Regions from separate parts of the Streptomyces sp. NPDC020996 genome, predicted to be linked through region 1. Evidence: riboswitches for the same ligand, from Rfam matches in the RefSeq annotation. Region 1 holds a riboswitch; the other holds the start of a gene.

The links. Region 1 has a riboswitch for cyclic di-AMP ahead of AB0G63_RS37690 (transglycosylase SLT domain-containing protein). Riboswitches for the same ligand answer to the same signal wherever they lie in the genome.
Region 2: another riboswitch for cyclic di-AMP. It lies ahead of AB0G63_RS10690 (LysM peptidoglycan-binding domain-containing M23 family metallopeptidase); the one in region 1 lies ahead of AB0G63_RS37690 (transglycosylase SLT domain-containing protein).

Annotation. Positions count from the first base shown of each region.
Region 1 is NZ_JBFADM010000106.1:9,320-13,473, forward strand. It holds gene AB0G63_RS37685 (polyprenyl synthetase family protein) at 72-1,082, opposite strand; cyclic di-AMP (ydaO/yuaA leader) riboswitch at 1,875-2,048, shown strand; gene AB0G63_RS37690 (transglycosylase SLT domain-containing protein) at 2,050-2,532, shown strand; gene AB0G63_RS37695 (HAD family hydrolase) at 2,542-3,354, opposite strand; gene fahA (fumarylacetoacetase) at 3,732-4,154, shown strand, end outside.
Region 2 is NZ_JBFADM010000011.1:4,271-8,424, reverse strand. It holds gene AB0G63_RS10695 (SGNH/GDSL hydrolase family protein) at 133-918, opposite strand; gene AB0G63_RS10690 (LysM peptidoglycan-binding domain-containing M23 family metallopeptidase) at 1,143-2,177, opposite strand; cyclic di-AMP (ydaO/yuaA leader) riboswitch at 2,182-2,361, opposite strand; gene AB0G63_RS10685 (tyrosine-protein phosphatase) at 2,906-3,703, shown strand; gene AB0G63_RS10680 (DUF6126 family protein) at 3,747-3,866, opposite strand; gene AB0G63_RS10675 (XRE family transcriptional regulator) at 3,863-4,154, opposite strand, start outside.

The DNA of each region.
Region 1 (4,154 bases):
GACTCGGAGACGAGTCAGGACAAGTCGCACCGCACCGCATCGAACCAGACAGAACCTGGCCGCCGGGAGTGTCACCCGGCGCGGTGCACCACCGCGTCGCACAGCTGCACCAGCGCCGCCTTCGCGTCGCATTCCGGGAGCGGGGCGAGGGCCGCCCTGGCGTCCTCCGCGTACCGCACCGTGTCGCGCCGCGCCTGCTCCAGCGCGGGATGCGCCCGCAGCTCCGCCAGCGCCCGGGCGTGCCGCGCGTCGTCGCTCAGGTCGGAGTCCAGCAGCTCGCACAGGGCGATGTCCTCGGCGAGCCCCAGCCGGGCCGCCCGCTCCCGCAGCCGCAGCACCGGCAGCGTCGGGACGCCCTCCCGCAGGTCCGTGCCCGGGGTCTTCCCGGACTCGTGCGAGTCGGAGGCGATGTCCAGCACGTCGTCGGCCAGCTGGAAGGCGACGCCGAGCCGCTCCCCGTACTGGGTGAGCACGTCGACGACCGTCTCGTCGGCGCCGGACATCATCGCGCCGAACCGACAGGACACGGCCACCAGCGACCCCGTCTTGCCGCCCAGGACGTCGAGGTAGTGCTCGACGGGGTCCCGGCCGTCCTGCGGGCCAGCGGTCTCCAGGATCTGCCCGGTGACCAGCCGCTCGAACGCCTCGGCCTGCACCCGGACCGCCTCGGGCCCCAGGTCGGCCAGGATGTGCGAGGCGCGGGCGAACAGGAAGTCGCCGGTGAGGACCGCCACCGAGTTGCCCCAGCGGGTGTTCGCACTGTCCACGCCGCGCCGCACCGCCGCCTCGTCCATGACGTCGTCGTGGTACAGGGTCGCGAGGTGGGTCAGCTCCACGACCACGGCCGACGGCACGATCCCCGGCGCGTACGGGTCACCGAACCGGGCGGCGAGCATCACGAGGAGCGGACGGAACCGCTTCCCGCCCGCCCGCACCAGGTGCTGGGCGGCTTCCGTGATGAAGGGGACCTCGCTCTTGGTGGCTTCGAGCAGTCCCTCCTCGACAGCCGCCAATCCGGCCTGGACATCGGCTTCCAGAGCCTGGTCCCGCACGCTCAGCCCGAATGGCCCGACGACGGTCACGAGGGGTCTCCTGTCTGCTGGTGTCTGCTGGCGATTACACGGTTTGTCGATAGGTCGCTGCCCCCACTCAAGTCAGCGTATCCGGTCGGCTTTCGATCACCCATGCCGCCCACCCGTCCAGCACGGGCGGTATCGGATCACGGCTGCCATGTTTTCGATCACCAGATACGAACGGACATTTATAGACATACCCGATCGGCCGACAAGGGAAGCGAGCCGGAGCCCTGGGGCCGAGCAGCGCCCGCACCGAGGCCCCTTGACGTGGGCACGCAAGGCGACCCCTGCGGCGCGGGATGGCACAGCCCGGCCCGCGGGAGGGCACCGCCCGGCCGGCGGCCACTCACCGACCGCCGGCCGAGCCACCACGCACCCGCCCATGCCCGCCGGGTCGCCCACAGGCCCTCCACACCGAGCCGCCCACAGGCCGCCCACAGGCCGCTCACCGACCCTCCACCGAACCCATCACCAGGCGGCAGTCCGCCCACATGACACCACCCCGACCCACGAGCGGCCCATTGCAACCGAGTTGGCCTCATTGACCGTTTTGCCGCACTTGTGAAAGCCCGTGAGTTGGCTCACGCCCGCCCCCGTACCGCCGCCCGCGCGCCACACCCTCACATCCCTTTCACCGCCGCCCATTTGACCCTTGGCTGCCGCAAAGGATCAAGCACCCCATAAGCCCCACATCAAGGTCAAAAAGCCCGGCATACGAAACCGCCACTTGTTCCGGACATGTGCTCTCGCATACGTTCCCGGCCTGTCGGGCGGACGCCGAATCCTGCCGCCGCCCGGGAACAGCCATCGACGAACTCACGCACGGCAGGAGCGGGGGAACCAGGTAAGTCGCCGGACCGGGCACCGTACCGGGCCGGCTAGGGGTGAAGTCGCGTCGCCGCAGGGCGAGGCGGCCGGGCATCTCCCGCCCGAACCCGACAGCTCACCTCGCAGGCGCCGGAGAGGAACCGTCATGTCTGCAGCTGCCCGGCACCCCCGCGTCAGAAACTCCCGTCTCGTCCGCAAACTCGCCGTCGCCGGCACCGGCCTCGCCGTGCTCGCGCTGCCGCTCGTCGGCGCGACCGAGGCGTCCGCGGCCACCTCGACCACCGTCACCGCCGCCTCGCTGGGCTACCCCAACAACCTCGACGGCTGGATCCGGGCCTCCCTCAGCGTCATGGCGCAGCACGGCATCCCGGGCTCCTACAACGGCATCTACCGCAACGTCATGCGCGAGTCCTCGGGCAACCCGAACGCGATCAACAACTGGGACTCGAACGCCGCCGCCGGCACCCCCTCCAAGGGCCTGCTGCAGGTCATCGACCCGACGTTCGCCGCCTACCACGTGCCCGGCACGTCGTACGACCCCTACGACCCGATCGCGAACATCACCGCCGCCTGCAACTACGCGGCCAAGCGCTACGGCTCGATCGACAACGTCTACGGCGCCTACTAGGCGCGGCTATCAGGCCCCGGAGAACAGCCGCTCGAGGACGACGGCGATGCCGTCGTCCTCGTTCGACAGGGTGATCTCGTCGGCGACGGCGAGGAGTTCGGGGTGGGCGTTGGCCATGGCGACGCCGTGGGCGGCCCAGTCGAACATGGGGATGTCGTTGGGCATGTCCCCGAAGGCGATCGTCTCGTGCGGACCCAGGCCCAGGTGTTCGGCGGCCAGCGCGAGGCCGGTCGCCTTGGTGACCCCGCACGGCTGGAGCTCGACGGTGCCGGGTCCCGACATGGTGACCGTGGCGAGGGGACCGACCACCGCGCGCGCCGTCTCCGTCAACTCGTCGTCGCTGAGGTCGGGGTGACGCAGCAGCACCTTGCTGATCGGCGCGCTCCACAGGTCGTCGCGCCGCCCGACCCGCACGGCGGGCAGGGTGGGGTGCGGCATGAGGTAGCCGGGCTCGATGAGCGTGAGCCCGTCGACGCCGTCCTGGTCGACGGCCGCGTACACCTCTCCCACCTCGGCCTCTATCTTCCCGAGCGCGGTCTCGGCCAGTTCCCGGTCCAGGGTGACGGACCACAGCAGGCGGTCCGCCGCGGCGTCGTAGACCTGTGCGCCCTGCGCGCACACCGCGAGCCCGCCGCCGCCCAGGGCGTCCAGCAGCGGCCGTACGCGCGGCGCCGGCCGGCCCGTGACGACGAGGTGCCGGGCGCCGGCCTCCGCCGCCCGCGCGAGCGCGGCGAGGGAGCGGTCGGAGAGCGTGTCGTCGCTTCGGAGCAGGGTGCCGTCCAGGTCGGTGGCGACGAGTGCGTATGCGGTGGGTGCGGCCATGATCAGAGAATACGGACCGGGCGGCGCGCCGACTCACCGCGCCCGGACGGCGGTTGCGGAGCCCCGCCCCGCACCCGGTTCCGCACACCCGGTTCCGCACACCCGGTTCCGCACGCCCGGTTCCGCACGCCCGCTTCACCGCACCGACATCGCCGAAGGAGCCCTCGGCCGGCAGCCCGGTGAAGGACGGGCCCGGCACCGACGACACGAAGCTCGCGCCCCGTCTTGGCGGGCCGCGGCTCACCACGCGGTACCCGACACTGCCCAGGACAACTGCCCAAGGCAGGCGACTCGGCCGTAACGTGTGGCGCGGCCACATGACGGTACGCGCGGCCCCATGACGGCACGCGACACATGGTGAGAGTGAGGCAGCACCCATGCCCCCCTTCGATGTCCCCGAGGGCGACCCCTTCGGCCCGCACAACCTTCCCTACGGCGTCTTCTCGCCCGAGGGGTCCGCCGACCGGACCGTGGGCGTCCGCCTCGGCGACCACGTCCTCGACGCGGGCGCGGCGGCGGTGGCGCTCGGCTCCCCGTACGCCTCCCTGCTCGCGCGGCCCTCGCTGAACCCGCTCCTCGCCGCGGGCCGCACCGCCTGGTCGGACGTGCGGCGCGCGCTGACGGCGTGGGTGACCGTGCCCGCCCACCGGGAGACGGTCGAACGGTTCCTGCACCCGCTGTCCGCGGTGACCCTGCACCTTCCCTTCGAGGTCGCGGACTACGTCGACTTCTACGCCTCCGAGAACCACGCCCGGAACGTCGGGCAGATCTTCCGCCCCGACGCCGCCGACTCGCTGACC
Region 2 (4,154 bases), on a different contig from region 1:
CCGTCCGCCGGCCGGCTGTTCCCGGCCGGCCGTACGGAATACGGAGTACGGGAGACGGGGTAGGGGGTACGGGGTACCGGGTGCGGAGTCACCGCTCGGCGGCGCGTGCACGGAACGCGCGGGAGCGCCGGGTCAGGCGACCGACTCGATCCGCAGTTTGATGTCGTACGGGGACAGCATCCCCTTCGCCTGGACGTGGTCGCCGGACGACTCACCCCGCAGGCGTCGCCCGATCCAGGGCACCAGGTACTCGCGCGCCCACTGCACGTCGTCCCGCCGGATCTCCAGGGTGCCGCGCGGCGGAAGCGGCGGCCAGGACTGCTCGGGATCGGCCGGCACCTCCAGGCCGAGGACCTGGCCGGCCCGCAGCGCCACGCGCGTGTGCCCCTCGGGCGAGAGGTGGAGCCGGTCGTGGTCCCAGGCCCGGCGGTCCTGGATGGACTTCAGGGACCACAGGTCCAGCACGGGACAGCCGTAACGGTCGGCGATGGCCCGCACATGGCCGTTGTAGGTGGCGATCTTGCCGCGCAGGCGTTTGAGCACCGGGACGCCACGGGTGTCGAAGCCCGTCGTCACCATGACGGTGCCGGCGGCCTCGGTGAGCCGTGCGACCGCCCGCTCGAAGCGCTCGGCGACCTCGTCGGGGTCGGTGCCGGGCCGGAGGATGTCGTTGCCGCCCGCGCAGAAGGACACCAGGTCCGGAGCGAGTTCGACGGCCTGCGGGACCTGCTCGGCCACGATCTGGTCGAGCAGCCTGCCGCGCACGGCGAGGTTCGTGTACGTGAAGTCGCCCTCGGCCCGCCGGTCGGCGAGGAGCACCGCGAACCGGTCCGCCCAGCCGACGAACGCCCCGCCGGGACCCGGGTCGCCGACGCCCTCGGTGAAGCTGTCCCCCACCGCGACGTACGACCCGATCACTGATCTGCTGTCACTCTTCGAATCGTCTGCCACAGCAGGTCATGATTCACCGTCCACTGTGACCTACGCGACCGTAGGGAGGGCTTGACGAACGGTGAGATAAGCCACGCCCAAATTGTTCACCAAACCCGGAATACGCCGCCCCCGTACGCGGCGACGGCCGAGGACCGGACCCGGGGATCGGGGTCCGGTCCTCGGCGGCATGCCGGGCGGCCGGGGAACCGTCAGCCGACGGCGACGCCCTTGGAGCGGAGGTAGCCGACCGGGTCCACGTCGGAGCCGTAGTTCGGCGTGGTGCGGATCTCGAAGTGCAGGTGCGGGCCGGTCACGTTGCCGGTCGCGCCGGAGAGACCGATCTGCTGGCCGGCGGTGACGGTCTGGCCGGCCGAGACGGAGAGCTGCGAGAGGTGGGCGTACTGGGCGTAGTAGCCGTCGCTCAGCTGGATGACGACCTGGTTGCCGTAGGCGCCGCCCCAGCCCGCGGAGACGACCGTGCCGGCGCCCACGGCCTTCAGCGAGGTGCCGGTAGGCACGACGAAGTCGACGCCGGTGTGGTAGCCGCTGGACCACATGCTGCCCGCGACGCGGTATCCGGTGCCGACACCGGCCCCGGAGACCGGGAGGGTGTAACCGCTGGAGGTGCCGGTGGACTCGGCGGCCTGGGTGACCGTCGCCTGCTGCGAGGAAGGCGAGGAGGAGGACACGTCGGCGGCGGAGGAGGAGGACGGAGAGCCGGCGGAAGGCGCGGGAGCCGAAGAGGACGACGAAGAGGAAGAGGCCGCCGAGGAGGAAGGCGACGAAGAGGACGAAGGTGACGAAGAGGACGACGACTTGGTGGCGCCGCTCGTGGCCTTCTTGCCGAGGACGAGCTTCAGGCCGGGATGGATCAGCGACGGGTCGTCGCCGACGGCCTCGCGGTTGTCCGCGTACAGCTTCTTCCAGCCGCCGCGGACGCCCTGCTGCTCGGCGATCTTCGAGAGCCAGTCGCCCTTGCGCACCGAATAGGTCCGCACGCGCGCGTTGTTCGCGGCCCTCTCCTTCGCGGCCTTCTTCCCCTCGGCCGCCGCCTTCTCGGCGCCGGAAAGGGACTGCACGGCCTTCTGCGAAACCGGCTGCGCGGTGGACTGCGCGGTGTCGGCGTGGGCGCCGGTGGCCCCCAGCAGAGGGAGGGCGAGCGCGGCGCCGCCGGTTCCGGCGACGGCGATGGAGCGGGTGAAGCGCTGGGACTTGGGGCGGCGGTGCTTACCCTTCGCGGGCATGACGAATTCCTCTCCGGCGCCTGCGAGGTGAGCTGTCGGGTGCGGACTGGAGATGTCCGGCCGCGCCGTGGGCGCGACTTGACCCCAAGCCTGTTCCGGAGACCGGACAGGCGGTTCTACCTGTGGGTCCCCCGCTCCTGCCGTGCACGGGTGAGTGGTGCGGGATTCCAGGCGGCGGCAGGATTCGGCGTCCGCCCGGATTGCGTGGCGAACGTAAGCGACCACGACGCGAAGGGACAAGCAAGAGGTTGCGGGAAGCGCACGTTTCTCTTGATCCCTTACCGGAATTCACGGTCACCCTCCGTTGATTCCGAGGCGACTTCAGCGGCCAAATTCCCTGAAAAGCAATACGCATTACGTGAACATGACGGGCGACTCACGGTGACCGATATGACGATGCTCACGCGACCTCGCGCCAGCATTCCTTATTCCGGAGCGAGTTGGAATGAAATCCACCCAAAGCGCCAATTCGGACAGAAGACTCAGGCAGGGGCAATGCACCAGGGAAGCATCCTCGGGGCACATGGTCCGTTTCGCGGCATTCGTACCGGCTCGCCACCGGTGCGCCACTGACTCGCCACCAACTCGCCACCGACTCGCCGCGGAATCGCCACGGGCTCCCCGGCGGCAGACCGCACACCCCTGCTGAGCCGGGGTGTGCGTGTCGTATCGTCAAGGAGGTGCCCGTCGACGAGCAGCGCCGGCGGGGACGACTGGGAGGAGCCCCCGTGACGCAGCAGATCCCGTCGACCGAGCCCGAGCTGGCAGGAGTCCGAAACTTCCGCGACGTGGGGGGCCTGCCGACGGTGGACGGACGACGGGTGCGCCACGGAGTGCTGTTCCGCAGCGGCCACCTCGCGCACGCCACCGCGGAGGACACCGCCTTCCTCGCCTCGCTGGGGCTGCACACGGTCTTCGACTTCCGCAACGCCGCGGACCAGAGGCTGGAGGGCCCGGACGTCGAGCTGCCGGGCGTGCGCAATGTGAACCTGCCGCTGAGCGACCCGGCGGACGGCGCCGAGTTCTGGAAGATGGTCCGGGACGGAGACCTCGACCAGCTGCGCGAGATACTCGGGGACGGCAAGGCGGCCGGCCGCATGATCGGCTCGTACCGCCTCATCGTCAAGGAGCGCACCGGCGAGCACACGCGCGTGCTGCACGCGCTGGCCGAGGACAGCGTGCCCGCGCTGATGCACTGTGCCGCGGGCAAGGACCGCGCGGGCCTGTCCGTCGCCGTGACGCTGCTCGCCGTGGGTGTGGAGCGGGATGCGATCTTCGCCGACTACCTGGAGTCGAACGCCAAGCACCGCCGCTACCGGGTGCAGCGCGGCGGGAGCTCGGCTTCGGCCTACTCCCCCGAGGTCATGGAGCTGCTCAGCCCGCTGTTCGAGGCGCGCGAGGAGTACCTGGCGGCGGCCTTCGAGACCATCGAGGAGACCTGGGGCGGCGTCGAGCCCTACCTGGAGCAGGGGCTCGGCCTCACTCCGGCGGTGCGGGAGCGGCTGCGCGAGCGCCTGCTCGACTGACGCCGCCCAGGACGCGGCGGGCTGCCGGTCAGGACGCGGCGGGCTACTTGGCGCCCACCGAGAACAGCAGGTAGATGAAGCCCGCGAAGAGGTGGCCCGCCGCGATGTAGATGATGAGGCGGATCCACAGGGAGCGCGGGAACTTGTCCTCGTAATTGCTCATGGCATGTCTCCGGTGGTCGGGCCCAGGCACAGCGCGGCCGTGGGACTCTGCAACAGGGTGTGGACGAACAGCAGCTCGACCCCTTCGGGGTCCAGCGCCGCGATGCGGTGCGGCGTCAGCGAGTCGAAGTGCGCGCTGTCGCCGGGACCGAGCCGGTGTGTGGCGTCCCCGAGGCGCAGCCACAGCCGCCCCGTGAGGACGTACAGCCACTCCTCCCCGGGGTGTACGCGCACGATGTCGCCCTGGGTGCCGTACGGCGCGTGGACCCGCAGGGCCTGCATGCCCCGG